Regions from separate parts of the Mesorhizobium sp. B1-1-8 genome, predicted to be linked through region 2. Evidence: predicted binding sites of a transcription regulator. Region 2 holds the regulator's gene; each other region holds the start of a gene.
What was found. Region 2 encodes PhoB, which activates phosphate uptake and scavenging genes when phosphate is short. Its sites were predicted from a motif close to TGTCATNNANCTGTCAT; they were not measured.
Positions count from the first base shown of each region.

Region 1: a site for PhoB is predicted at 2,430-2,446, ahead of FJ974_RS02720 (DUF1045 domain-containing protein). Genes of this name have one in related genera too.
Region 3: a site for PhoB is predicted at 2,736-2,752, ahead of FJ974_RS16870 (PhoX family protein). Genes of this name have one in related genera too.

Region 1 is NZ_CP083956.1:574,783-584,462, reverse strand. Features, by position in the region: gene phnN (phosphonate metabolism protein/1,5-bisphosphokinase (PRPP-forming) PhnN) at 1-388, opposite strand, end outside; gene FJ974_RS02725 (alpha-D-ribose 1-methylphosphonate 5-triphosphate diphosphatase) at 385-1,524, opposite strand; gene FJ974_RS02720 (DUF1045 domain-containing protein) at 1,582-2,289, opposite strand; gene iolB (5-deoxy-glucuronate isomerase) at 2,545-3,357, opposite strand; gene FJ974_RS02710 (DUF3329 domain-containing protein) at 3,683-3,892, opposite strand; gene iolE (myo-inosose-2 dehydratase) at 3,957-4,874, opposite strand; gene iolD (3D-(3,5/4)-trihydroxycyclohexane-1,2-dione acylhydrolase (decyclizing)) at 4,907-6,751, opposite strand; gene FJ974_RS02695 (bifunctional 5-dehydro-2-deoxygluconokinase/5-dehydro-2-deoxyphosphogluconate aldolase) at 6,784-8,712, opposite strand; gene FJ974_RS02690 (MurR/RpiR family transcriptional regulator) at 8,868-9,680, opposite strand, start outside.
Region 2 is NZ_CP083956.1:1,304,302-1,313,981, forward strand. Features, by position in the region: gene pstS (phosphate ABC transporter substrate-binding protein PstS) at 1-963, shown strand, start outside; gene pstC (phosphate ABC transporter permease subunit PstC) at 1,028-2,017, shown strand; gene pstA (phosphate ABC transporter permease PstA) at 2,021-2,872, shown strand; gene pstB (phosphate ABC transporter ATP-binding protein PstB) at 2,869-3,672, shown strand; gene phoU (phosphate signaling complex protein PhoU) at 3,694-4,401, shown strand; gene phoB (phosphate regulon transcriptional regulator PhoB) at 4,421-5,110, shown strand; gene FJ974_RS06465 (ROK family protein) at 5,111-6,355, opposite strand; gene xylF (D-xylose ABC transporter substrate-binding protein) at 6,678-7,718, shown strand; gene FJ974_RS06475 (sugar ABC transporter permease) at 7,861-9,177, shown strand; gene FJ974_RS06480 (ATP-binding cassette domain-containing protein) at 9,192-9,680, shown strand, end outside.
Region 3 is NZ_CP083956.1:3,479,836-3,489,515, reverse strand. Features, by position in the region: gene urtB (urea ABC transporter permease subunit UrtB) at 1-572, opposite strand, end outside; gene urtA (urea ABC transporter substrate-binding protein) at 686-1,996, opposite strand; gene FJ974_RS16875 (hypothetical protein) at 2,301-2,696, shown strand; gene FJ974_RS16870 (PhoX family protein) at 2,806-4,719, shown strand; gene FJ974_RS16865 (DeoD-type purine-nucleoside phosphorylase) at 4,777-5,481, opposite strand; gene cckA (cell cycle histidine kinase CckA) at 5,549-8,122, opposite strand; gene FJ974_RS16855 (flagellar biosynthetic protein FliO) at 8,343-9,071, shown strand; gene dksA (RNA polymerase-binding protein DksA) at 9,160-9,576, opposite strand.

The DNA.
Region 1 (9,680 bases), 730 kb from region 2:
TGGCATAGCGCTCGCGCAGCGCAGGGAGGACTGACCGCGAGACATTGGCCACGGCGACATGGCCGTTGCCAACCGCCCAGTCGACATCGGCGGGCAGGCCGTAGCGCAGGCCATGCGCGTCCCAGCAGATTGCGAAGGCGCCGTCGGCTTCGGCCTCGGCGAAGGCGGCGTCGGCAAGCGTGTCGTGATCCTCGCTTGCCGCGTCGCTCGGCCTTGTGATGACGCGGCGCACGAATTCGAGCCGGGTCTCGCCGGCAAAGCGCTGCTTGGCGTAGCCGATCACCGTATCCTTGCCGGCGCCGCTCGGCCCGACGACGGCGACGAAGACGCCGTTGCGGATCGGAAAGGTCTCGGCCAGCGTGCGCTCGATCAAGGCTGAAACCATCATGCGACCCGGCGGCCCTGCCGCCAGACGGTGCGCACCACCGGCACATGGTCGTCGACGCGCACGCGCACCAGATCGGCGCGGCGACCAGGCTCGATGACGCCGCGATCGGCAAGGCCGATGGCCTCGGCCGGGTTCTTCGATACCATGGCCACCGCCTGCGGCAGCGAGATGCCTTCGACGACGTCGCCGAGGAAGAAGGCCGACTGGATCAGGCTGAAGGGAATATAGTCGGACGACAGGATGTCGAGCAGGCCGGCGGCGGCCAAAGTGCGCGCCGAGACGTTGCCGGAATGCGAGCCGCCGCGCATGACATTGGGCGAGCCCATCAAGACACCCATGCCGGCCGCCTTCGAGGCCTTTGCCGCTTCTTCCGTGGTCGGGAATTCGGCCACGCGCACGCCCTGTTCGACAGCCTCGCCGACATGGCTGGCGGTGGCGTCATCATGGCTGGCGAGAACGATGCCGCGCTCGTGGCAGGCGGCCGAGATGAAGGCGCGGTTCGGACCGGCATTGCGCGCCGATTCCGCCATCCGCTTCTCGCAGAATTCCTGGAAATCGCGGTCCGTCAGCTTCAGCTTGCGCTGGTAGTAATAGGCATAGGTCTCGAGATCGACGAACTGGCGCTGGCCCGGCGAATGGTCCATCAGCGAGGCGAGCTTGACCCTGTCGTCGGTGTCGAAATTGGCGAAGGCTTTCAGGCAGTCCGGCGCCGAGACCTCGCAGCGCAAATGGAGGAAATGATCGGCCCTGAGCCGGTCTTCGCGCACGCTGTCCTCGATGGCGTCGGCAAGCTTGCGGACGTCGTCGGAGGTCAGGTCGGCGTCCTCATCCATGCCGACGCGCAAGGCATCGAGCACGGTGGTGATGCCGGCGGTGGCCACCTGTGCGTCATGGGCAAGCACCGCGGCGATCGGGTTCCAGCGCACCTTCGGCCGCGGCGCGTAATGGCCTTCAAGGTGGTCTGTGTGGAGTTCGATCAGGCCGGGGATGATGTAGTCGCCGCCCATGTCCTCGCCGGTGCGGGCATCGCCCGGCTCGATGGCGGCGATCAGGCCGTCGCGCAGCAGCAGCGAGCCCTCGACGATCTCGCCGGGCAGCACGATGCGGGCATTGTTCAAAACGGTCTCGGCGGTCATCTCAGGCGGTCCTTGGTCTCAAGTTGTCAAACCTGGCGGTCAAATCGGGCAGTCGGCTCAAGCGGTCTTCCTGGCCGAGCGGTGTCCAAGCGCATGGTGGGAAAGCACCATGAACGGGGCGCCCGGCTCGGTTTCGACAAACAGGGTCAGCGCATCCACCGACACCGGACGCTGGAGCACATCGGCAAACAGGCTGTCAATCGCTGCCAGAACACGTTGGCTTTCCTGTGGCCCGACGCGGCCGGACAGCGTCATGTGAAAGCGAAATGTCTCGAAGACATAAGGATAACCCCACTGGCAGAGGTTGCGGAATTCGTCCGGCTTCAGCGAATCCGGGCTGCGCCGCTCGATTTCGGCCTCGCTCAGCGGCGCGCGGAAACTGTCGAAGGCACGCACGACCTCGCCGGCGAAGCTGTTGAGCGCCGGCAATGGCTGTTCCGGCACCAGGGCAAAGAAGTCGTCGATCTGGCCGACGACAAGACGCGGAATGATGACCGGCGGCGTCGCTTCGGCGAAAGTGTCGAGCGCGGCGCGCAGCGAGGCTTCCGTCTCGTTCGGCGCCAGCCGGAAGGGCGCCTTCAGCGTCGCGTGAAAGCCGTAGCGCCGCGCCGAGGCGGTGTGGAAGGCGACTTCCGCGGCCGACAATTCACCCACCGCCTCGACCGGCCGGGTCGCCGCGCCGAACGGATCGCGGCCCAGCCAGTTGGCGGCGATCCGCGCCAGCGGCTCGTCCTGCCGTGGGGTGAAATAGATGGCGTAACGCATAAAAAGTCCTCGTCGAAGCGCATTACCCGACGGGGATCGATGTGACGCGCTTCAAGTCTTTGGTTGCGGCAAGTCGTTGTCCCAAAACAGCTCAGCGCCTCGGGCGACATGTATCAGACCCGCTGCCATAGGTGATTTCCATGACGGATTGACGAAGCTTTCGTGGGTTTTCGAAGGCAAACGGAGCCGTGCGGTCGTTAGCCGACCATTTTTCCGCGCTGGACCAATGGTTTCGGCGGGAACGAAAGAACCCGGTCAGGCCTTCATCAACCATTCGTGCTCGGCCGCGTTGTGGAATTTCCATGTCCGCTTCGGGCCGGCCATGACATTGAGATAGTAGAGATCGTAGCCGTGGCAGGCCGCGCAAGGGTGATAGCCCTTGGGCACCAGCACGACGTCGCCATCCTCGATCGCCATCGCCTCGTCCAGATCGCGCACGCCGTTCCTGTCGGCATCGGTATAGACGCGCTGGAAGGCAAAGCCCTGCGGCGGGTTGAGGCGATGGTAGTAGGTCTCCTCGAGATAGGATTCTACCGGGAGATTGTCCTGGTCGTGCTTGTGCGGCGGATAGCTCGAGGTGTGGCCGCCCGGCGTGATGACCTCGACCACCAGCAGCGAGTCGGCCGGCTTGCCCTCGGGCAGGATGTTGGTGACGTAGCGTGTGTTGGTGCCCTTGCCACGCACCTCCTGGCCGAGATCGTCCGGGCCGATGACACGAACCGGCAACCCGCCGCCCAGGCCTGGCGCCGAGCAGACGGCGAGCTCCAGCCCGGTGTCGGCGGTGACCGACCAATCCGAGCCTTCCGGCACATAGACCGACCACGGCTTGCCCTCGAACGGCGACATGCGTTCGCCGAGCAGGCCGAGATCCTTGCCGCCGGCCGACGCCTTGCCCTTGCCGGTGACGAAGACCAGACAGACCTCGCGGTCGCCCGTCTCGCCCGAAGCTGTCTCGCCCGGCCGCAGCCGATGGAGATCGAAACCGACATAGGTCCAGCCGGCGCTTTGCGGGGTGACATGAGCGACGTGGCCGTGGCCCTTATCGGCCTTGACGAGCAGTTTCGACATTTTTGTCTCTCCTAATTTCCTCGACATTGGCTCTGATGGATGCAGGCCATCCAACCTCGTCATCCTAGGGCGGAGCAGGAGCGAAGCTCCGTCGCGAAGACCCTAGGATCCATTCCGTTCCCTCAGTCGAAGGCGCAGCGGAGCAGAATTCCGTACCGCAGCGGCTGCTTCGAAGTTACGGAATGGATCCTCGGGTCTGCGCTGCGTCGCTTCGCTCCTTGCTTCGCCCGTGGATGACGAAGTGAGAGGCATTTCAGCCAATCGTCAACGCAATCGATGCGCCATGCGCTGTCCGATCCGTGAACCCTCCAGCCCATCGACCGCTTCATTCCTTCGGTTCGGGGTCAGCCTTCTCCTCGGCCGGCTTGTAGAGATAGAAGAACTGCCACACCGCATAACCGGCGAAGCCGAGCGCGATGACGCCCCAGAAGGGCGTGCCGGAGGCGAACTCGATCACCGACCAGACCAGGCAGACGGCGACGACGACAACGCGCCGCCACAGCGGCCGGAAGAAGGGGTGCTCATAGTCTTTCATCGCGCCATCCGAGGTTCAGCGGACCTGTGCTCAGATAGGCCGCCGGCGGCGTCCGATCCAGCGGTCATGCATTCGGAAACCCTTGCGTCTCCACCGTGTAGCCGGCTGCCGTCATCACCCGCATCAGTTCCCTGTGGCCGACCTCAGCCATCTTCAGCGGCGGGTTCTTCTTCGGATCCTGCTCGGCCTCGACGACGAACCAGCCTTCATAACCATGGTCGGCGAAGCGCTGGACGATGGCGCCGAAATCGAGCGAGCCGTCGCCCGGAACGGTGAAGGCGCCGAGCGCCACGGCATCTAGGAAGGACTGTTTGGTGCGGTCGAGCCCGTCGATCACGGCCATGCGCACGTCCTTCACATGCACGTGGTTGATGCGCTTGTGGTGGTTGTCGATGGCGCGCAGCACGTCGCCGCCGGCAAAGGCGAGATGCCCGGCGTCGAGCAAGAGCGGAATGCCTTCGCCGGAATGGCGCATGAAGGCGTCGAGCTCCGGCTCGGTCTCGACCACCGCCGCCATGTGGTGGTGGTAGGAGAGCGGCATGCCCTGGTCGGCGCACCATTCGCCGAATTCGGTGACGCGGCGGCCATAGGCCTTCATCTCGTCGTCTGAAAGTTTCGGCTTGGTGGCCAAAGGCTTAGAGCGGTCACCCTGGATGGAGCGGCCGACTTCGCCATAGACGATGCAGGGCGCGTCGACTGCCTTGAACAGGTCGATCATCGGCTGGATGCGATCCTTGTTCTTGGCCATGTCCTCGTCGACCAGCGTGCCGGAGAACCAGCCGCCGCAAAGCGTGACGTCGGCCGCTTTGAGGATCGGCAGCATCACCTTCGGGTCGTTGGGGAAGCGGCGGCCCATTTCCATGCCGGTGAAGCCCGCCGAACGCGACTGGCGCAGGCACTCCTCCAGCGACACGTCATCGCTCAATTCCACGAGATCGTCATTCCACCACGCGATGGGGGACATGCCCAGTTTGGCTTTCAAGTCGTCACTCCAGCTTCAGTCGGTTGCGAGGCTCAGCCTTGGCGGTCGCCCAGGGCTTCCTCATATTTCTTGCGTGCGGCGTTGACCTGGGGGCGCGTCGAGACTTCCGGCACGGCGACGTCCCACCAGTGCCCCCCGGCTTCGGTCGAGACCAGCGGATCGGTGTCGATGACCAGCACCGTGGTCCTCTCATTGTTCTTCGCCTTGGCGAGCGCCGTTTCCAGTTCGGCGATCGACGCGACCTTCTCGGATATGGCGCCGAGGCTTGCCGCGTGGGCGGCGAAGTCGATGTCGGGCATTACCTCGTGGCGGGCGTCCTTCAGGAGGTTGTTGAAGTTGGCCCCGCCTGTCGCCATCTGCAGCCGGTTGATGCAGCCATAGCCGCGGTTGTCGAGCAGCACGATGGTGAGCTTGAGGCCTAGCATCACCGAGGTGGCGATCTCGGAATTGAGCATCAGATAGGAGCCGTCGCCGATCATGACGACGACTTCCTGGTCGGGTCTGGCCATCTTGGCGCCGAGGCCGCCGGCGATCTCATAGCCCATGGTCGAGAAGCCGTATTCGGCGTGGTAGGAGCCGGGCGCGCCCGCCTGCCAGAGCTTGTGCAATTCGCCCGGCAGGCCGCCGGCGGCGTGCAGCAAGGTGACGCCCGAGCCCATGGCGCGCTGCACGACGCCGATCACCTGCGCGTCGGAAGGGTAGGCCGCATTGGTCGAGGCGGTCACCTTGGCGGCAGCAGCCTGCCAGTCCTTCTTGCCGTTCAGTGCATTGTCGGTCCAGGCGCTCGGCGCCTTCCAGTCTCCCAGCGCGGCACCGAGTTCGACAAGACCTTCGGCGGCATCGCAAACCAGTGGCAGCGCCCAGTGCTTGCCGGCATCGAAACCTTGCGTGTTCAGGCCGATGATGGTGCGGCCGGAGTTCTTGAACAGCGCCCACGATCCGGTGGTGAAATCCTGCAGGCGCGTGCCGACGGCGAGCACCACGTCGGCCTCTTCCGCCAGCCGGTTGGCGGCCGACGTGCCTGTGACGCCGACCGCCGCCATGTTGAGCGGATGATCATCCGGCAGCGAGGATTTGCCGCCCTGCGTCTCGCAGACCGGAATGCCGGCGCCCTGCACCAGCTTCGCCAGCTCGCCCGAAGCCTGCGAATAGAGGACGCCGCCGCCGGCGATCACCAGCGGCTTTTTCGCGCCCTTCAGCGCCGCGACGGCGGCGGTCAGCTCTCGGCGATCGGGACGAATTCTACGCGGCGTCCAGACGCGTTCGGCAAACAGGCTTTCGGGATAATCGTAAGCTTCAGCCTGCACGTCCTGGCAGAGCGAAAGCGTCACCGGGCCGCATTCGGCCGGATCGGTCAGCACCTGCATGGCACGGTTGAGCGCCGGGATGATCTGCTCCGGCCGCGTGATGCGGTCGAAATAGCGCGATACCGGGCGGAAGCAGTCATTGACGCTCGCCGTGCCGTCGGAGAAGTCCTCGGCCTGCTGCAGCACAGGGTCGGGCAGCCGGTTGGCGAAGACATCGCCCGGCAAAAACAGGACGGGTAACCGGTTTACGTGCGCCAGCGCCGCCGCCGTCACCATGTTCAGCGCGCCGGGGCCGATCGAGCTGGTGGCCGCCATGAAGCGGCGGCGGAAATTCGCCTTGGCATAGGCGATCGCCGCATGCGCCATCGCCTGCTCGTTATGGGCGCGGAAGGTCGGCAATTCTTCGCGCAGCTGATAGAGCGCCTCGCCGACACCAGCGACGTTGCCATGGCCGAAGATCGCCCAGACGCCGCCGAAGATCGGTATCTTCCTGCCGTCGATCTCGGTCATCTGGCGCGACAGAAAGCGGGTCAGCGCCTGCGCCATCGTCAGGCGAACGGTCTTGCTCATGGTGTCTCCTCCGCAGTCCTTCAGCGGTCTTCTTATGCTGCCTTACGGCCGCGCGCGGCAAGCCATGCCTCGGTCAGCTGCTCGAAGCGCGATGCCATGTCGGCGACAGCCTCGTCATCCGACATCCTGCCGGCCAGCCATTGTTCGGCGGCGTTGATGAAGATGGTGCGGCCGACGGCGAAGCCTTTGACGATTGGTGCATTTGCGGTGGCGGCGAAGGCGGCGACCAGCTCGTCCTGCGGCGCCTCCAGCCCGAGCAGCACGACGCCGCGGCACCAGGGGTCGTTCTTCAGGATCACCGCTTCGATCTTCGCCCAGGCGCCGGCGGAGGCCTGCGGCTCCAGCTTCCACCAGTCGGGCTTGATGCCCAGCGCATAGAGTTCCTCCAGCGCACGCGGAACGGTGGTGTCGTCGAGCTTGCCATGCTTGCCGGCGATGATCTCGACCAGCAGTTCGCGGCCGACCTTGCGCGCGGCTTCGAACAGGCTGAGCAGCTTCTGCTGCTGCTCCAGCTTCAGCGCCTCAGGATCGTCCGGATGATAGAAGCACAGGCACTTGATGCAGTGCTCGACCGGCCACTCGGCGAGCTGCGAGCCGATGTCCTGCGAGAATTCAAAACGCAGCGGCCGCGAGCCTGGCAGTTCGACCGGACGGCCAAGCCAGGCGAAGGGATGGCGGGCGAATTCGAACATCGCGTCGCGGCCGTATTTCTCGTCGAGCAGCATGCCGTAGCCGTCGCGGCCGGCGGCAATCCTTGCCGCCGCCTTGACGGTCAGCACCTTGAAATCGGCGATGCGTGATGAATCGGCCCCGACCTTAGCCGCCACATCCTCCAGCTGGACGCGGTGGTCGCAGGCCAGCGCCATCAGCGAGGGAATGTCGCGCCGGCGCGTGGTGGCCCAGTGGATGTGGTTGATCGCCTCGTCCTTGCGCAGCGCCAGATGCCTGCTGCCTTGCTTCAAGAAGAACTGCAGCTCCTCGAAGGTCGGATATTCCGGCGCGCAGAGCAGGCGCGACACCGCGAAGGCGCCGCAGGCATTGGCCCAGGTCGCGGCCGTGGCAAAACTTTCGCCGCCGAGCCAGCCGCGCAGGAAGCCCGACATGAAGGCGTCGCCGGCGCCAAGCACGTTATAGACCTCGATCGGAAAACCCTTGCCGACGACGCCGTCCTCGAGATCGTCGCTGATCGGTCCGTCATAAACGATGCAGCCCATGGCGCCGCGCTTGAGCACAATGGTGGCCGGGGACAGCGCGCGGATGGTCTTCAGCGCGCTCAGGCAATCGTCGGCGCCCGAGGCGATCATGATCTCTTCCTCAGTGCCGACGATGAGGTCGCAATCGGGCAGCACCGTCCTCAGCTGCGCCGAGACGCGGTCCGACTTGACGTAGCGCTCAAAACCCTCGGCATGGCCGGCAAGGCCCCAGAGGTTCGGACGGTAGTCGATGTCGAACACCACCTTGCCGCCTTTGGCCTTCATGATGCGGATCGCCTTGCGCTGGGCGGCATCGGAATTGGGACGCGAGAAATGCGTGCCGGTGACGACAACCGCGCGTGCCGAGGCGATGAACGCCTCGTCGATATCCTCTTCCGCCAACGCCATGTCGGCGCAATCGGTGCGATAGAAGATCATCGGCGAGACGCCTTCGCTCTCGACCGACAGCAGCACAAGCGCGGTCAGCCGCTCCTTGTCGGTCTTCAGGCCGTCGACCGAAACGCCTTCGCGCCGGAGTTGCTCGCGGATGAAGCGGCCCATCTGCTCGTCGCCGACGCGGGTGAGCAGCGCCGAGCGCAATCCGAGCCTGGCGGTGCCGACCGAGATGTTGGCCGGGCAGCCGCCGATCGACTTGGCGAAGGAGGTGATGTCCTCCAGCCGCGAGCCGATCTGCTGGCCGTAGAGGTCGACCGAGGCGCGGCCGATGGTGATGACGTCGAGCGGTTTCGCTTCCACGGCTTCGCCCATTCGAACCTCCCATCGGCCTTGTTGTATCGAGCAACGTTGTTGTGGGTAACACGCGCGAGCGGCAACGTGGCGCCGGCAATATGAAATAATAATTCCAATCCATAGTCAATATGGAATGAGCGTTCCCCGACCGAAAAAGGCGGATGCGAGGCCGTTCAGGCCTTGCGCTTGCGGCCGGCGTCGCGCCGCTTCTCGCCAACGGCAACCGTTAGCGCCATGGCCAGCGCCATCGTCGCCGACAAGGAGCGGAAGCCGCCGAAATCGGCCTCGGCGACCTCGAACCAGACTTTTGCGAACTGGGCGAGCGGCGAGAACGAGGAGTCGGTGATGGCGACGATCGGAACGCCCTGCTCGGCGATCGAGCGCGTCTCCTCGATGGTCGCCGGCGCATAAGGCGAGAAGCTGATGGCGATGACGGCGTCCCTCGGCGTGGCGAAGCCGATCATCTCGGCATTCAGTCCGGCGGCCGACTCGATCAGCTGGTTGCGGATCTTCAGCTTGCCCAGGGCGTAGGCGATGTATGACGCCACCGGATAGGAGCGGCGCTTGGCCAGCAGGTAGATGGTCTCGGCTTTGGCCAGCAGCGCAATCGCTTCCTCGAAATGTGCGTCGTTGAGCGCCCGCGAAATATCGTTGAGCGAGGTGCTGGCGGCGGCGACAAAGCCGTCGAAGATCGCCCGGTGCCCAGCCCCTTCCTCGGCCTTGGCGCGCAAGGCCGCCAATCGCTCGTCATAAGAGGAATTGCGTTCGCGCAGGCGCTCGCGAAACACCTGCTGCAGGCTGGTGAAGCCGTCGAAGCCGAGCTGCTGGGCAAAACGGATCAGCGTGGAGGGCTGGACGCCGGCCGAGGCGGCGATGCTGGCGGCCGTGCCGAAGGCGATGTCGTCGGGATTGTCGAGGGCGTAGGCAGCAATCTGGGCGATGCGCTTGGGCAGGTTATGGCGGCGCTCCAGGATCGTCGCGCGCAG
Region 2 (9,680 bases):
GCTGGCGCGACGTTCCCCTACCCGATCTATGCCAAGTGGGCCGACGCCTACAAAAAAGAGACCGGCACCGGCCTCAACTACCAGTCGATCGGTTCCGGCGGCGGCGTCAAGCAGATCAAGGCCAAGACCGTTACCTTCGGTGCTTCCGACGCGCCGCTGAAGGGTGAAGACCTCGACGCCACCGGTCTCGCCCAGTTCCCGATGGTGATGGGCGGCATCGTGCCCGTCGTCAATCTCGCGGGCATCAAGCCGGGCGAGCTCGTCCTCGACGGCCCGACGCTGGCCGATATCTTCGTCGGCAAGATCACCAACTGGAACGACCCGGCGATCAAGAAGCTCAACCCCAAGGTCAAGCTGCCCGACCAGGCTATTGCCGTTGTCCATCGTTCGGACGGCTCGGGCACCACGTTCAACTTCAGCTACTATCTGGCTGACGTGAACGCCGACTGGAAGTCCAAGGTCGGCGTCAACACCGCGCTCGAATGGCCGGTTGGTATCGGCGCCAAGGGCAATGAAGGCGTTGCCAACAACGTGTCGCAGACCGGCGGCGCGATCGGCTATGTCGAATATGCTTATGCCAAGCAGAACAAGCTGACCTACACCGAAATGGTGAACAAGGACGGCAAGAAGGTCGAGCCGACCGCGAAGGCGTTCTCGGCCGCGGCAGCCAATGCCGACTGGAGCTCGCAGCCGGGCTATGGCGTCATTCTCGCCAATCAGGCCGGTGCCGAATCCTGGCCGATGACGTCCGCGACCTGGATCCTTCTGTACAAGAAGCCCGCCGACGCCGCGGCCACCAGCGAAGCCCTCAAGTTCTTCGCCTGGTCCTATGCCAAGGGCGACAAGATGGCGGCTGAACTCGACTACGTTCCGATGCCCGACAAGGTCGTCAAGAGCGTCGAGGAAATGTGGAGCAAGGACATCGTCGGCAGCGACGGCAAGTCGCTCTACGCCGCCAAGTAACTCTCTTTGCCGCAGGAGGGCGCCGACGGCGCCCTCCTGCCTTCTTTCGAGCACGAGGGGCTAGATGACCACCGTTTCAGAAGCCACGCCGGCGTCGAGCACCATGCGATCCAGGGATGCGACAGTCCGGCGCTTCGCCTTCACGGATATGGTGTTCCGCGAGGCGACCCGCGTTTCCGCCGCTCTCGTCCTGCTCATCCTCGGTGGGGTTGCGATCTCGCTGTTTGCCGGCTCATGGGAGGCACTGTCGAAGTTCGGCTTCTCGTTTCTGACGACCGAGGCGTGGAACCCGGTCACCGAGAATTTCGGCGCGCTGTCGCCGATCTACGGCACTATCGTTACGTCGGCCATCGCAATTCTGATCGCGGTTCCCATCGGCATCGGCATCGCCATCTTTCTTACCGAGCTTTGCCCGAGACCGCTGCGGCGTCCAATCGGCATCGCCGTCGAGCTTCTGGCCGGCATCCCCTCGATCATCTACGGCATCTGGGGCCTGTTCGTGTTCGCGCCGTTCCTGCAGACGATGGTACAGCCCGTCATCATCAACGTTTTTCACAACGTGCCCGGGCTTTCCAGCCTGTTCGCCGGCCCGCCTTACGGCATCGGCCTGCTGACGTCGTCGCTGATCCTGGCCATCATGGTGCTGCCGTTCATCACCTCGATCACCAAGGACGTGTTCGACACGGTGCCGGCGGTGCTCAAGGAATCGGCCTACGGAATCGGCTGCACGACCTGGGAAGTCACGCGGCGGGTGGTCATTCCCTATACCCGCGTCGGCATCATGGGCGGCGTCATGCTCGGCCTCGGCCGCGCGCTCGGCGAAACCATGGCGGTCACCTTTGTCATCGGCAACGCGCACCGCATCAGCGCCTCGCTGTTCGCGCCGGCGACGACGATTTCCGCAACCATCGCCAATGAATTCACCGAGGCCGATGGCTCACTCTACACCTCTTCGCTGGTGGCGCTGGGCCTGATCCTGTTTGTCATCACGTTCCTCATCCTTGCCATCGCACGCTATATGCTGATGCGCATCGACGCCCGCACGGGAGCCTGACCGATGTCGACAGCTGAATCGCTTCATCAGAGCCGCAAGAGGAAGAATGGCGTGATGATGACGCTGTGCGTCGTCGCCGCCGGCATCGGCCTTGCCTGGCTGGCGCTGATCCTCGGCGCACTGATCTACAAGGGCCTGTCCGGCGTTTCGCTGGCCGTGTTCACCGAAATGACTCCGCCGCCCGGCGATGCCGGCGGCCTGCTCAATGCCATCTACGGCAGCGTGGTGATGACCGTCATCGGCGTCGTCGTCGGGACGCCGATCGGTGTCCTGGCCGGGACCTACATGGCCGAATACGGCCGCTTCTCGCGCCTGACGACGATCGTGCGCTTCATCAACGACATTCTGTTGTCGGCGCCCTCGATCATCATCGGCCTGTTCGTCTATGAGCTGATGGTGCGGCCGATGGGGCACTTCTCGGCAATCGCCGGCGCCGTCGCGCTGGCCATCCTGGTCATCCCGGTTGTTGTGCGCACCACCGAGGACATGCTGAATTTGGTGCCGAACGCCTTGCGCGAAGCCGGCACCGCGATCGGCGCGCCGCGCTGGGTCGTCATCCGTTCGGTTGCCTATCGCGCCGCACTTTCCGGCATCGTCACCGGCATATTGCTGGCGATCGCCCGCATCTCCGGCGAGACGGCGCCGCTGCTCTTCACGGCGCTCAACAACCAGTTCTGGTCGAGCAACCTCAACGCGCCAATGGCCAGCCTGCCGGTGACCATCTTCCAGTTCGCTCTCAGCCCCTATGAAGAATGGCAGCAACTGGCGTGGACCGGCGCACTCATAATCACCCTTACGGTTCTTGGGCTGAGCATCTTCGCCCGCAGCCTTACCGGACGCAGAGAGGACAGATGAAACCGATGTTGTCCACCGATTTGAACGTAGCCGACACGACCGTCGAGAAAGCCAAGATCGAGGTCAAGAACCTCAACTTCTATTACGGCCAGTCAAAGGCGCTGAAGGACATCAGCCTGTCCTTGCCGGAGCGCAGCGTCACCGCCTTCATCGGCCCGTCGGGCTGCGGAAAGTCGACGCTGCTGCGCGTCTTCAACCGCATCTACGAGCTCTACCCGAAGCAGACCGCCGACGGCCAGGTACTGCTCGACGGCAAAAACATCCTCGACCGCTCGCAGGACCTCAACCTGCTCAGGACCAAGATCGGCATGGTGTTCCAGAAGCCGACGCCGTTCCCGATGTCGATCTACGAGAACATCGCCTTCGGCGTCAGGCTCTATGAGAAGATCAGCAAGGCCGAAATGGACGGCCGCGTCGAGCAGGCGCTGAAACGCGCAGCGCTTTGGACCGAGGTCAAGGACAAGCTCAACGCCAGCGGCCTCAGCCTCTCGGGCGGCCAGCAGCAGCGCCTCTGCATCGCCCGCACCGTGGCGGTGAAGCCCGAGGTCATCCTGCTCGACGAGCCGGCCTCGGCGCTCGATCCGCTGTCGACCGCCAAGATCGAGGAACTGATCGACGAGTTGCAGGCCGACTACACGATCGTCATCGTCACCCACAACATGCAGCAGGCGGCGCGCGTGTCGCGGCAGACGGCGTTCATGTATCTTGGCGAACTGGTCGAGTTCGACCGGACGGAGAAGATCTTCACCTCGCCTCGCGAGAAGCGCACGCAGGACTACATCACCGGCCGCTTCGGCTGAGTTCACACGAGGACATAAATCATGGCCGAACATACTGTCGCTTCCTTCGACGAGGATCTCGGGCAGATCAGCCGGCTCATCCGTGACATGGGCGATCTTGCCGCGTCCATGGTCGGCGCCTCGACCAAGGCCCTGCTCAATTCCGACAACGCGCTCGCACAGCGCGTCGTCTCCGACGACGCCATCATGGACGCGCGCCAGCGTGAACTCGACGACCGTGCCATCACGCTCATCGCCAAGCGGCAGCCGATGGCAGACGATCTGCGCCACGTGGTCGGCTCGATCCGCATGGCCGGCGACCTCGAGCGCATCGGCGACCTGGCCAAGAACATCGCCAAGCGCGTCGGCTCGGTCGGCATCAGCGCAGCACCCCGCGATCTTTCGCATTCGATCGACTCGATGGCGCAGATGGTGCTGATCCAGGTCCAGGCCGTCATCCAGGAATATACGGCGGGCGACGCCACGGCACTCGCCACGCTGCGCAATGCCGACGAACGCATCGACGTCAAATACACGTCCGTGTTCCGTGAACTCCTGACCTACATGATGGAGGATCCGCGCAACATCACGGCTTGCACGCATCTTCTGTTTTGCGCCAAGAACCTGGAGCGCATCGGCGACCATGTCACCAACATCGCCGAGAACGCCTATTATGTGTTGACCGGCACGCAATTGCCCGCGAACCGTCCGAAGCAGGACGAGACCGCGATGTCGACACCGGCCACCTGACAACAAGGGTAACCTGCCGATGATCGCGCCGCGCATCATGGTGGTGGAGGACGAGGAGCCGCTGGGCGTGCTGCTCCGCTACAACCTCGAATCCGAAGGCTATCAGGTCGAGGTGGTGACACGAGGCGACGAAGCCGAGATCCGCCTGCAGGAGAACGTGCCCGACCTTTTGGTGCTCGACTGGATGGTGCCGGCGGTTTCCGGCATCGAGCTTTGCCGCCGCCTCAGGATGCGTCCCGAGACCGAGCGGCTGCCGATCATCATGCTGACCGCGCGGGGTGAAGAAAGCGACCGGGTGCGCGGCCTCTCGACCGGCGCCGACGACTATCTGGTCAAGCCGTTCTCGACGCCGGAATTCATGGCGCGGATCAAGGCGCTGCTGCGCCGCGCCAAGCCGGAAGTGCTGTCCAGCGTGCTCAAGGTGGGCGATATCGTGCTCGACCGCGAGTCGCACCGCGTCTACCGCAAGAAGAGCGAGATCCGGCTCGGGCCGACCGAGTTCCGGCTGCTCGAGTTCATGATGCGGCATCCCGGCCGGGTGTTCTCGCGCAGCCAGTTGCTCGACAATGTCTGGGGCGAGACGATCTATATCGACGAGCGCACGGTGGACGTGCATGTCGGGCGCCTGCGCAAGGCGGTCAACAACGGCCGCATGCCGGACGTGATCCGCACCATCCGCGGGGCGGGTTACGCGATCCGCGAGGATTGATCAGGCCACGTTCTTGCCTGCCGTGCCAGTTCGCGCCTGCACGCCCGGCGCAAAAATCTCCTGGTCGACGAAGCTCAGCGCACGCATGGCGCAGCCTTCGCGGATCAGCGGCAGTTCGTTCGGCTCGGTGTCGAAGGAGATCGATGTCGAGTGCTGGCCGCCCGCGGTCTGGGCGATCGCCTCGCGCAGCGCCGGCTCGATCAGATCGAAGGCGGCCGCGCTGACGCCGACCATGGCGACAGGTGCGGGATCGATCAGCGCGAACAGGCTGCCGAGGCCGAAGCCCAGCGCCTCGCCCGCCCGCCGATAGGCCTCGCGCTCCGGGCCGTCCTGCAGCCTCGCCTTTGCTGCGAGCGCCCGCATGTCGGCATCGCCGACATCGACCGGTTCGGCGTCCTCGCTCATCTTCATGGCGCTGCGCCAGATGGCGTAGTTGCCGGCATAGGCCTCGACGCAGCCGCGCCGCCCGCAGCGGCAGAGCGCGCCGCCCGGCCGATGGATCATATGGCCGAACTCGCCGCCCGAGGAATGCGTGCCGGTGAAAAGCTCGCCCTTCAGCACCAGGCCCATGCCGATGCCGTGCGACAACAGGATGGCGATGAAATTGTCGCGGTAGCGGTCGGGATCGCGCCATTGCAGCGCCACCGCCATCATGTTGCAGTCATTCTCCATGGTGGCCGGAATGCCGAATTCCTTCTCCAGAATGTCGGCAAAAGGGATGTCGGTCAGTGGCGTGATCGGCGACCACAGCATGGCGCGGGCATGGGAATCGGTGATGCCCTGGATGCCCATTGCGATGCGGGCGACGCTGCCGATGTCGAGGTCCGGGTCCTCCAGCCGGCGCCGGACTATGCCAACGCATTCGCCGATCAACGCGTCGCGCGATATCGTCAGCGTGTCGAGGCGCCGCTGCTCCTCGGCGACGACCTGGCCCGTATAGTCGATGACGGCGACCGAGAGGAAATTCAGCGACAGCACCACGGTCACTACCGCGGCGGCTTCCGGATTGAGGGCAAGGCCGACCTGAGGCCGCCCGCGCTTCAGCGAAGCGGTCTCGCTGGACTTGCTCTCGGCAAGAATGCCTTCCTGGATCAGGTCGGCGGAGATTGCCGAAATGGTCGAGTGGCTCAGCCCCGTGGTGGCGGCGATCTCCGTCCGCGACGGCTGGCCGACCCGGCGCACGGCCGAAATCACCATGCCGCGGTTGCGCCGGCGCAGATCGTCGTGGCGGATTCCGACCGACATGGCTTCGCATTTCCTCCCGGTCATCGCGGCCTTGTGATGATGCATGGGCCGTCGGCGATGCGCCAGCGGTTCAGTTTTGTTGGAAAACCGCCGAACCGCAGTAGTTTTTTGTTTTTGCTCCAGGATAGTGGCAGAAGCCAGTAGAGCTGTCATTATTTATTGCGGCACTCGAAAAAAGTTTCGAGCCGATCAGAAACCATCAGAATCGCAGTTGACAGGGCTATTGCCCCGGGTCAGTATTTTTTTTGAGGCTCGAAAAAAGCCTCTGTGCCGGCCTACGGGCCAGTCTGGTCGCGCCGCACAGGGCGCAGGGAGGAATATCATGAAGAAATTCGCAGCCGCCATACTGGCGGGTGTTGCCATGTCGCTGACGTTGGCGTCGGTCGCCGAGGCGAAGGACAAGGTGATCGGCGTTTCGTGGTCGAACTTCCAGGAAGAGCGCTGGAAGACGGATGAAGCGGCGATGAAGGCGGCCATCGAGGCCGCCGGCGACAAGTATATTTCCGCCGACGCGCAGTCCAATCCGGGCAAGCAGCTGACCGACGTCGAAAGCCTGATCTCGCAGGGCGCCAATGCGCTGATCATCCTGGCACAGGATGCCTCGGCAATCGGCCCGGCGGTGCAGAAGGCGCTCGACGAGGGCATCCCGGTGGTCGGCTATGATCGCCTGATCGAAAACAAGGATGTGTTCTACCTGACCTTCGACAACAAGGAAGTCGGACGCATGCAGGCCCGCGAGGTGTTCAAGGTCAAGCCGGAAGGCAACTACGTCTTCATCAAGGGCTCGGGCGCCGATCCGAACGCCGATTTCCTGTTCGCGGGCTCGATGGAAGTGCTGAAGGCGGCAATGGACAGCGGCAAGATCAAGAATGTCGGCGAGGCCTATACCGACGGCTGGCTGCCGGCCAATGCGCAGAAGAACATGGAGCAGTTCCTGACCGCCAACGACAACAAGGTCGACGCGGTGGTGGCGGCCAATGACGGCACCGCCGGCGGCGTTGTCGCGGCGCTGACGGCACAGGGTCTTGCCGGCACGGTGCCGGTGTCGGGCCAGGACGGCGACCACGCGGCGCTGAACCGCATCGCGCTCGGCACCCAGACCGTGTCGGTGTGGAAGGATGCGCGCGAGCTCGGCAAGAACGCCGCCGAGATCGCCTCGCAGCTCGCCGACGGCAAGAAGATGGCCGACATCGCCGGCGCCAAGGACTTCACGACGCCCGGCGGCAACACCGTCAAGTCGCTGTTCCTGACCCCGGTCGCCATCACCAAGGACAACCTCAACGTCGTCATCGACGCCGGCTGGATCAAGAAGGACGAGGTCTGCGCGGGCGTTGCCGCCGGCAGCGTCGCCGTCTGCAACTAAGTCGGTTAATCCCGATCGATCTCGACGCCGCGGCCTGAAAACCGCGGCGTTTTCTCAAAAAATTGTATTTCTGCGTACGGCCGATAGCTTCTAGGCTGTGGTCCGGCATCCGCGTCAGACGGCAAGCCGCTGGGAGGAAACCATGACCGATACGACGTCCACCCAGCAGGCCGACACCGCACGTGCTTCCGAACTCGGCGCGGTGGCCCGGTTCCTGAAGGCGACCGAGATCGACACGCGCATGCTCGGCATGATCGGCGCGCTGCTGGTCATCTGGATCGGCATACACATCTTGTCGGGAGGCCTCTTCCTGACGCCGCGCAATCTGTGGAACCTGTCGGTGCAAACCTCCTCGGTCGCGATCATGGCGACCGGCATGGTGTTAGTCATCGTCATGCGCAACATCGACCTTTCGGTCGGGTCCGTCGAAGGCGTGGTCGGCATGATCATGGGTGTGGCACAGGCAGAATTCCTCGTTCGAGTGATCGGCTTCCAGCTCGGTAATCCCTGGCTTTGGATTGTAGCGCTGGCCGTCGGCGTCGTGCTTGGCCTCGTCATCGGCGCGTTCCAGGGTTTCATCATCGCCTATATGGAGGTCCCGGCGTTCATCGTGACGCTGGGTGGCCTGCTGGTCTGGCGCGGCATGGCCTGGTTGATAACCAGCGGCCGCACCGTTGCGCCGCTCGACGCCACCTTCCAGCTTATGGGTGGCGGGCCGCGTGGCTCGATCGGCGGCCCAGCCAGCTGGGTTGTTGGCGTCGTTGCCTGTGCGGCGGTGGCCTTCATGCTGTTCAATGGCCGCTCGCAGCGCAAACGGTTCAAATTCCCGCTGCGTCCGATCTGGGCGGAGATGTTACTGGGCGCGGTCGCCTGCGCCGCCATCCTTGGCGCCGTCTGGATCGCCAATTCCTATCCCTGGCCGGTCGGCATCGTGCGCCAATACGCCGAGCAACACGGCATCGCGATTCCGGAAGGCGGGCTGTTCATCGCGCATGGCATCGCCATACCGGTGCTGATGGCAGTGGCGGTCGGCATCGTCATGACCTTCATCACCAAGCGCACCCGCTTCGGGCGCTATGTCTTCGCCATCGGCGGCAATCCGGAAGCTGCTTCCCTCGCCGGCATCAACACGCGCTGGGTGACAATGAAGGTGTTCATGATCATGGGCGTGCTCGCCTCGATCAGCGCGGCGATCTCGTCGGCCCGCCTCAATGCATCGACCAACGCACTCGGCACGCTGGACGAGTTGCTGGTGATCGCGGCGGCGGTCATCGGCGGCACGTCGCTCGCCGGCGGCTCCGGCACGGTGTTGGGCGCCATGCTCGGCGCGCTGCTGATGCAGTCGCTACAGTCCGGCATGGTGCTGCTCGGCATCGATTCGCCGCTGCAGAGCATCGTTGTCGGTGCCGTGCTCGTCGTCGCCGTTTGGCTCGATACCGTCTATCGCAAACGGGTCTAGGAGGAAAGGCGATCATGGAAAAGACTGCTCCCACGAGCACCCCGCTGGTCGACATGCGCAACATCTCGATCGCCTTCGGCGGCATCCGCGCCGTCGACGACGCGTCCGTCGATCTTTTCCCCGGCGAAGTGATGGCATTGCTCGGCCACAACGGCGCCGGCAAGTCGACGCTGATCAAGATCCTGTCCGGCGCCTACAAGCGCGATGCGGGCCAGATCTTCGTCAATGGCGAGGAGGCCCCGATCTCCAATCCGCGCGATGCCAAGAAATACGGCATCGAGACCATCTACCAGACGTTGGCATTGGCCGACAATGTCGACGCCGCCGCCAATCTTTTCCTCGGCCGCGAGCTGATGACCAGCTGGGGAACGCTCGACGACGTCGCCATGGAAGCCGAGGCGCGCAAGGTGATGGGCCGGCTCAACCCGCGCTTCCAGCGCTTCAAGGAGCCGGTGATCAAGCTGTCGGGCGGACAGAGGCAGTCGGTGGCGATCGCCCGCGCC
Region 3 (9,680 bases), 2.2 Mb from region 2:
TCGGCCTGGGGCTTGTCGGAGACCAGGACCGACGCGGCGCGGGCCTGTTCGAACAGGGCCTTGACGCCAGGGCCCGTTTCGGCGGCGACTGCTTCGTCGAGCGGCTCAATATTTGCCGCGTCGGGCGTCTTGAACATGGTCGCAGCGGCGGCAAGGCGCACGCCTGGATCCTTGGCGCGCAGCGTCAGCGTGCCCAGCGCATCGCGGATAACGCGGCGCAGGCCATTGTTGACCTTGATCCTGGTTAGATCGGCCTTGGCGGCTTCAGCCGCCTTCTCGCCGCTTAGCGGATCGATCAGCTCAACGGCGTCGCCTGTTTCTTTGCCGACGAAGACCTCAGTGTCGGCCTTGCGGATGTAGAGATTGCCGTCGGCGAGCGCGGCGAGGGCGCGTTCGACGGCGGGATCGCCGCTGGCGGCAAGCTCGCGCACGACCGCTTCGGTGGCGGAGAAATTGGCGGCGGTCGCGAATTTGGCGATCAGGGCGCGAAGATCGGTCTCGGCCGCGCTTGACGGCAGCAGGCTCGCCATCGTCAGCAGCACCATCAGGCCAATCGCGCGCAAAAGGATCATCGCCTCAACGGTCTCGCATGGTTGGAGTTCCTGCCCGGGCGGGCCGGAGAGACTGGCCCGCCCGGGCGGCGGTCTCGGGTCGCGGGGCCACTCCGCAACCCTACCCGGGAGGATTAGTTGGTTCCCTTGCCGCCGCACTTGCCGGTTGCGACATTGAAGTTGCCGCAGCGCAAGGGCTCGCGCCAATCGGAGATCAGGTCCTTGGAATCAGGCAAATAGTCGGACCACTCGTCGCCCATCACCAGGCCCGGCGTCTGCGACACGGTCTCGAACTGGCCGTCGGCCTGGATTTCGCCGATCAGCACCGGCTTGGTGATGTGATGGTTCGGCATCATGGTCGAATAGCCGCCGGTCAGGTTCGGCACCGACACGCCGACCATGGCGTCGATGACCTTGTCCGGATCGGTGGTGCCCGCCTTCTCGACCGCCTTCACCCACATGTTGAAGCCGATATAATGGGCTTCCATCGGGTCATTGGTGGTGCGCTTGTCGTTCTTGATGAACTTGTGCCAGTCGTCGATGAACTTCTTGTTCTGCGGCGTGTCGACGCTCTCGAAATAGTTCCAGGCGGCGAGATGGCCGACCAGCGGACCGGTGTCGAGACCGGCGAGTTCTTCTTCTCCAACCGAGAAGGCCATCACCGGAATGTCCTCGGCCTTGATGCCCTGGTTGCCGAGCTCCTTGTAGAACGGCACGTTGGCGTCGCCGTTGACGGTCGACACTACGGCCGTCTTCTTGCCGGCCGAGCCGAACTTCTTGATCGCCGAGACCTCAGTCTGCCAGTCGGAGAAGCCAAACGGCGTGTAGTTGACCATGATGTCATCGGCCGACACGCCCTTGGCCTTCAGATAGGCTTCAAGGATTTTGTTGGTCGTGCGCGGGTAGACGTAGTCGGTGCCTTCCAGCACCCAGCGTTTCACCGAGCCGCCATCCTCGCTCATCAGATAGTCGACGGCCGGAATAGCCTGCTGGTTCGGGGCAGCACCGGTATAGAAGACGTTGCGCTCGCTCTCCTCGCCCTCATACTGGACGGGGTAGAACAGGATGTTGTCGAGCTCGCTGAAAACCGGCAACACCGATTTGCGTGACACCGAGGTCCAGCAGCCGAACACGGCGGCCACCTTGTCCTTGGAGATCAGCTCGCGCGCCTTTTCGGCAAACAGCGGCCAGTTCGACGCCGGGTCGACGACGACGGCCTCGAGCTTCTTTCCAAGCAGTCCGCCCTTTGCGTTCTGCTCGTCGATGAGCATCAGCATGACGTCCTTCAGCGTCGTCTCCGAGATCGCCATGGTTCCCGACAGCGAGTGGAGAATGCCGACCTTGATGGTGCCTTCGGCCGCCCTGGCGGAAGCCGTCATCAGCAGACCTGCCGCAAGCACGCCTGCCGAAATGGTTTTTGTTATTTTTGCGAAGTTACCCCTCATGTCACACACTCCCAAGCTGGTTGATCTTGCACGCAACATTGCAGTGCAAGCGACATGCCAAACCGGGAGGCTTTAGAGGCCTGGCCGCAATAACGCAGCTTCTTCAATTTGTTAGCTTGTTAGCCGCCAAACTTAAGAGACGTCGCCATATCTAGGATATGAGAAAACTTTGCACATCTTTGCCTAAATCATATTCAATTCGTTAAAATGCCTAAATTTTGATCTCGACGGCATGTCGGGCCGTCGTCGACGGTTGCGAGCCGACGGCAAAATGGGCATGGTCACCGCCGAAACGAGCGACGCCATGACCACCTTGATCCGCGTTATCTTGAGCTTTCTGCTTCTGGCTGGAACCGCCGGGGGCGCCCGCGCCGATTTTGCCGACGGCAAGCTGCCTGATGGCGTCTACCACTGCGAGGTCTACCTGCTCGGCCTGTTCTTCAACCTCGGCGACATCACAATCAAGGGCAACCTCTATAGCGGCCCGGTGACCTTCGGCAGCGCACCGCAGGCCTACAACTATCAGATGGACGCCAATGGCGAGATCAGCTGGCTTGGGCCGCTCGGCGGCTACACCAGCGGCGGCAATGCGATCTCGATGACGCAGGCAACGCTCGATGGTCCTGGCGCCCCTTCCTTCGACATCATCATGAAACAGCCTGACGGCGCCTTCACCGCCTCGACCTGCACCAAGGGGTAGTCGCGGCCGGCGGCGCAGCCGACGGAAAGATCACGTTCGTGTCATCCGGGTGTTGCCGAAGCGGCTTAGGCAGCAGGCCGTCGTCAACATCCACTGAGAGGCAGACACGATGGCCAACTCCCCGTCCTCACCCGCCCCTGTTATCCGCGACGTCATCGCCGCGCGCGTCTCGCGCCGCGAACTCCTGAAAGGCAGCCTGGCCTCCGGCGCGTTGATTGCTGGCGGCGGCTTTGTCGGCTCTTTGTTTGCCGGCGAAACACATGCCGCGGCCGCCCTTTCCACCCTCGGCTTTCCGGAGCTGAAGCGGGTCTACGACAAGACCCATGCCGCCGCCGAAGGTTATGAAACCACGATCGTCGCGCGCTGGGGCGACCCGCTTGTCGCCGGCATGCCGGATTTCGACGGCAGCAAGGTGGCGGCCGACGAGCAGGAAAAGCGTTTTGGCTACAATTGCGATTACATCGCCTTCATGCCATTGCCGAAAGGCACGGTGAATTCGGATCATGGCCTGCTCTGCGTCAACAACGAATACATCTCGCCCAATGTGATGTTTGCCGGCATGACCGAGGACGGCGCCGGCAAAACGATGAGCAAGGAACAGGTCGACCTCGGTCTGGCCGCCATGGGCCATTCGATCGTCGAGGTGATCCTCAAAGACGGCAAGTGGGCCATCGTCGAGGACAGCCCGCTCAACCGCCGCATTACCGCCAACACGGAAATGACCGTTTCCGGCCCCGCCGCCGGCCACGCGCTGATGAAGACCTCGGCCGACGCGACCGGCACCAGGGTGCTTGGCACCAGCTATAATTGCAGTGGCGGCGTCACGCCCTGGGGAACGGTGCTGACCTGCGAGGAAGGCGTTTCCGACCTGTTCGGCGGCGACCCGAAGAAGGCGCCGATCGCCGACATCCTGGACCGCTACGGCTTCGATGGCAGCGATATCTACGGCCGCGGCCGCTTTCACGACCGCTTCAACATCGACAAGGAGCCGAACGAAACCAACCGCTTCGACTGGGTGGTCGAGATCGACCCCTATGATCCGCAGTCGAAGCCGGTGAAGCGCACCGCGCTCGGCCGCATGTCGCATGAGGCCTCGACCGTCGTGCGCAATAAGGACGGCCGCATCGTCGTCTACATGGGCGACGACGACTACTTCGAATACATGTACCGCTTCGTCTCGGCCAAGTCCTACGACCCGGCCAATCCGGCCTCCGGCAAGGATCTGCTCGACGACGGCGTGCTGTCGGTCGCCCGTTATGGCGCCGACGGCTCGATGACATGGCTGCCGCTGGTCCACGGCCAGGGCAAGCTGACGGCCGAGAACGGCTTTGCCGACCAGGCCGAAGTGCTGTTGAAGACCCGCCTTGCCGCCGATGCGCTCGGCGCCACGCCGATGGACCGGCCGGAGGACATCGAGACCAACCCGGTCACTGGCCGCGTGTATGCGGTGATGACCAAGAACAAGAAGCGCGACGAATCCAAGGTCAATCCGGCCAATACGCGGCCGGAAAACCTCTGGGGCCATATCGTCGAACTGATCCCGCCCGGCGGCCGCGGCGCCGATGCCGACCACACCGCCGACAAATATGCCTGGGACCTGTTCGTGCTGTGCGGCAATCACAAGGATGCCAAGGTCGGCGCCACCTTCCATCCCGACACGTCGGACGATGGCTGGTTCGTCTGCCCCGACAACATCACCTTCGATCCGGCGGGCCGCCTGTGGGTCGCGACCGACGGCGCCAACGACTTCGACCTGCCGGACGGCGTCTATGGCGTCGACACGGAAGGTCCGGCGCGAGGCCTGCCAAAACTGCTGTTCACCTGCCCGCATGGCGCCGAAGCGACCGGCCCCTGCTTCACGCCCGACGGCACGACGCTGTTCCTCTCGGTCCAGCATCCCTCCGAGGATGCCGAGACGCTCGACAAGGCGCAGTCGCTGTGGCCCGACTTCAAGGACGGCCAGTTGCCGCGGCCGTCGGTGGTCGCCATCCGCCACAAGGACGGACAGCCGATCGGCGCGTAAGTTAAGAGACGTCGAAAAAAGGCGCGGAACCGGTCGGGTCCCGCGCCGGTACCTCGCCTAATCCGCCGCGACTTCAAGCGCCAGCCGCGCCATGTCGGTAAAAAGCGCCTGGCGTTCGGAATAGTCGGTCTGCTCGTCCGTGGCGATGTGGTCGACCACGGTCAGCAGTGACAGCGCGCGGGCGCCGAAATGCGCGCAGATGCGGTAGAGCGCGCTGGTTTCCATATCGACCGCCACCGCTCCACGCGCCCTTGGTTCGTCGAAACGGGCGCGGCCGGCGGGGTGATGGAATATGTCGCTTGAGACCGTCAACCCGGCGCTGCAGGCGATGCCGAGCTCGGCGGCCCGCTGCAGGGCCAGCGCATGAAGCGCCCGATCCGGTCCCGCCGGCTGGTAAAGCCCGAACACCTGGCCGCTGATCGGCCCTTCGGCCTGGACGGCACTGGAAATGACGACGCTGCGCAGCGCCACGTTCTCAACCAGGGCACCACATGTGCCGGTACGGATGAGCGTCTTCACGCCATGATAATCCAGCAGCTCATGGGCGTAGATCAGAAAGGACGAAACGCCGATACCGGTTGCCTGGATGCTGACGGGTTTGCCGCGGAACAGGCCGGTGAAGCCGAGCGCGCCGCGGCGGCGATTGACGCAGCGCGGCGCTTCCAGAAAGGTTTCAGCCATCCACAGAGCGCGCTCGGGGTCGCCCGGCAACAGTACCGTTTCGGCATAATCGCCCCTGCCCGCCTCGATGTGCGGCGTCACGCTACCTCCCCTCATGCAACCCGCTACATCATGGCAGGGTCGCCGTAATGTGCAAGCGATAGCTGTTTTAGGATTCCAGCACGTCCTTGACGATGGTCGCCAGTTGCTTGAGCGAGAAAGGCTTGGGCAGGAAGCCGAAATGCGCGTCGGCCGGCAGGTTCCTGGCGAAGGCATCCTCGGCATAGCCGGAAACGAACACGAACTTGATGTCCGGCTGCCGCTTGCGCAATTCGCCGAGCAGCGTCGGCCCGTCCATTTCCGGCATCACCACGTCGGACACCACGATGTCGACCTTGCCGCCGAGCGCCTCGAATATCTCCAGCGCCTCGACACCGGACGACGCCTCATGCACGGTGTAGCCGCGCGAGTTCAATGCCCTGACGCCACCCATGCGCACGGCATCCTCGTCCTCGACCAGAAGCACCGTGGCCGAGCCGGAGAGATCCTTCGCGGTATCGGCAGGCTTGGCCGGCGCCGCCGGCGCTTCGCCCGGCTCATTTGCCTTTTTCACCTCGGCGATGTGGCGCGGCAGGAAGATGCGGAACACGGTCCCCTTGCCGACCTCGGAATCGCAGAAGATGAAACCACCCGTCTGCTTGATGATGCCGTAGACCATCGACAGGCCAAGGCCGGTGCCCTTGCCCACTTCCTTGGTGGTGAAGAAGGGTTCGAAGATCTTCTTCAGCACATCCGGCGCGATGCCGCTGCCGGTGTCCTCGACCTCGACCAGCACATAGTCGGCCGGGGACAACTCGCGATAGGCGAAGGACTTGCACTCCTCGGTCGTGACGTTGCGGGTGCGCACGGTAAGGTCGCCGCCGGCGGGCATGGCATCGCGGGCATTGACGGCGAGGTTGACCACAACCTGCTCGAACTGGCCGATATCGACCTTGACCGGCCAGAGGTCGCGGCCGTGGTCGATCTTGAGCTTGATGTCGTTGCCGACCAGCCGGGCAAGCAGCATCCTGAGATCGGCGAGCACGTCGGTCAGGTTGAGCACTTCCGGCCGCAGCGTCTGCTTGCGCGAAAAGGCCAGCAATTGCCTCACCAGGGACGCCGCGCGGTTGGCGTTTTGCTTGATGTTCATGATGTCGGGGAAGGACGGGTCCGACGGACGATGGTTGGTGAGCAGAAGGTCCGACGCCATGATGATGGCGGTCAGCACATTGTTGAAGTCGTGGGCGATGCCGCCGGCAAGCTGGCCCACCGCCTGCATTTTCTGGCTCTGCGCCATCTGGCCCTCGAGCGCCTTCTGCTCGGTGGTCTCGACCGCATAGACGATCGCCGATTCCTCGGCCCCCTCGCCGCCGGCGCCATCGGCAACGGCGTTGACGTAGAAGCGGATATGGCGCTCGTCATTGCCGGGCAGCAGCGAGTCGATCGGCTCGATATTGGCCTGCCGTTGCCGCGCCTTCTCGAAGGCGGAGGCAAAGGCCGTCCGGTCGCGCTCGTGCACCACGGTATCGAACCGCACGCGCCGGTCGACCGCATCGCGGTCGACAACGGAGGAAAACAGCGACAGGAACGGCGCGTTGGTGCGCAGGATGCGGCCGCTGGCATCGACGCCGGCGATCGCCATCGGCGTCGAGTTGAAGAAGCGGGTGAAACGGACCTCCGAGGCGCGGAGGTCGGCGGAAGCATCCTCGCCCTGCGTGCGGTTGAGCACGATGGTGCGGGTCGGGCCGTTGACGCCCTCGCGACTTGCCGAAACGCGGTGCATGAAACGCACCGGCAGCGCCTGGCCGCTCATCGTCGTCAGGTCGAGATCGATGACCGCATTGCGCGTCGTGCCGGGATCGGCCTTGACCGAGCGGACCAGCGCCATGCCGTCGCCGGCCACGATTTCCGGCAGCGTGACGGCGCCCGGCGTGAAACTGGCAAGGTCGATGCCCAGCCATTCGGCAAGCGTGGCGTTGATATAGGTGACGCGGCCTTCCTGGTCGGCCGAGAAGAAGCCGGCCGGCGCGTGGTCGAGATGGTCGATGGCCTTCTGCAGGTCGAGGAAGAAGCGCTCCTGCTCGGCCCGTTCCTGCGAGATATCGGCGAGCTGCCAAGCCAGCATCGGCAGCCGCTGGCCCGGCACGCTGAAGGCGCGGGCGCGGGCGCGATACCAGCGTGCGCCGGGCTCCGCACCTGGCTTGATGGACTGCGCCAGCCTGAACTCGCCGTCGCCCGCCTGGCCGTCGCGCAGGCCCGAGGCAAGCCGGTAGATGGTCATCGAGGCCTCGGGAACATCCGACAGCATCCCTTCGACGGTCTTGAGATCGGCCGCCGACGCGGCACCGGTCATGTCGGCATAGGCCCTGTTGGCATAGATGACGCGGCCCTTGGTATCGGTGACCAGGAGACCTTGCGACATCGAATCGACGAAGGCCTTCGACAATTCGTCACCGGTCGAGCGCGGCGCGATCTGCACGAAGCCGATTGCGGTGGCAAAGAGGAAGCCAACGCCGATCATGGCGAGCACGCCGAGCATGCCGAGCAGGAAAGGATCGCCCAGGCGCTCGCGGAACAGCCCGAAGACGATCGCGGCGCCGGTCAGGACGACGATGAAGACGATGAGCCTGGTGACGGCGCCCGGACGCGTGTTCTGGTCGACGATCGGTACTGGATAGAAATCGCCGCGCGCTTCCTTGGCCATGTGCCCCCTGCTCGTGATTCCGGTGCCCGACACCCGCGGACGGCCGGTTGAATCACATTCTCCCGCAGCGGAAAAGGCCCCGGCGGCAAATGTCGGATAAAAATGGCGCCGGACAACGGATTCGTGTTTCAAACTGTTCACGAAGCGTGATGCGAACTTGCGGCGGCTAGCGCCTAAGGTCTAGTGTCGCGTCACTTCAAAGAGGCGATTGGGTGTACCGATGCTGCAGTGGCTGGATAGCGTGGCGGGTCCGGGTTATGTCGCCGCAATCCTGTGGACGTTTGCGGCCCTCGTCCTGCTGGTCGTCGTGCTGCTCGTCATCAAGGTGGTCCGCAACCTGACCTTCGGAACCTTCGTCGCCGGCGGCCGGAACCGCAAGACGCGGCTGGCGGTGATGGACGCCACCGCCGTCGACAGCCATCGCCGGCTGGTGCTGGTGCGCCGCGACGATATCGAGCACCTGATCCTGATCGGCGGCCCGACCGATGTCGTTGTCGAACGCGACATAAGGCTTGCAGCACCCCGCCGCCCGGCATTGACCGGAGACAGCGGCCAGCAGCAAGCCGCCGCAGCGCGCCAGCGTGCGCCACAACCGGCTCCTGCGCCGGCGCCTGTGAAGCAGGCACCGCCACCGCCACCGCAACCGGTGCTCCAGCCGGTGGCCGCCGCCCGTCCGCGCCCTCCGGCGCCGGCGCCCAAGCCGGTGACGCCGAGCCAGCCGACGGCGAAAGTCATGCCGCTGCCCGCCTATGGGATGACGAACGGCAGCGGCCGGCATACGCCGCCGCCCCCAATCAACGATTCCATCGACGACACGCTGATGCAGGAGCTCGAGGTCTCGCTCGAAGAGTCGCGCAACAAACCGGTGGCCAGCAAACCGCCAGCCAAGCCTTCCCTTGACGATGAGATGACGAAGCTTCTCGGCGAGCTTGCCAGTCATAAGCGATAGCCGGGTCGGTCTTCGGCCGGTTCAGAAGGCGAGAACAAAAATGGCCGGAAACCCGGCCATTTTTCTTGAATCTTGCCTACTTTTCGCGTCAGTCGTCGCGATAGACCTTCTCGCGGCGCTCATGGCGCTCTTGCGCTTCGATCGACAGCGTCGCGATGGGACGCGCGTCGAGCCGCTTCAGCGCGATCGGCTCGCCGGTCTCTTCGCAATAGCCGTACGTGCCCTCGTCGATGCGCTGCAGCGCCGAGTCGATTTTCGAGATCAGCTTGCGCTGACGGTCGCGGGCGCGAAGTTCGATGGCACGGTCGGTTTCGGAAGAGGCGCGGTCTGCGAGGTCGGGGTGGTTGGCGTTTTCCTGCTGCAGGATTTCGAGGGTTTCACGCGCTTCGCGGAGAATGTCGTTCTTCCAGGTGATAAGCTTCATGCGGAAGTAGGATTTCTGCCGTTCGTTCATGAACGGCTCGTCTTCGGAGGGTACGTAATCGGCGGTAACGATGTCGTTCATTCGACTCACCCAACAACCCCAAAATTTGGCGCCTATATATTCGCGGACAAGGGGCTAGACAAGCGCAATCGGCAACTGTTTCACGCAATTGTTAGTCTCGCGCC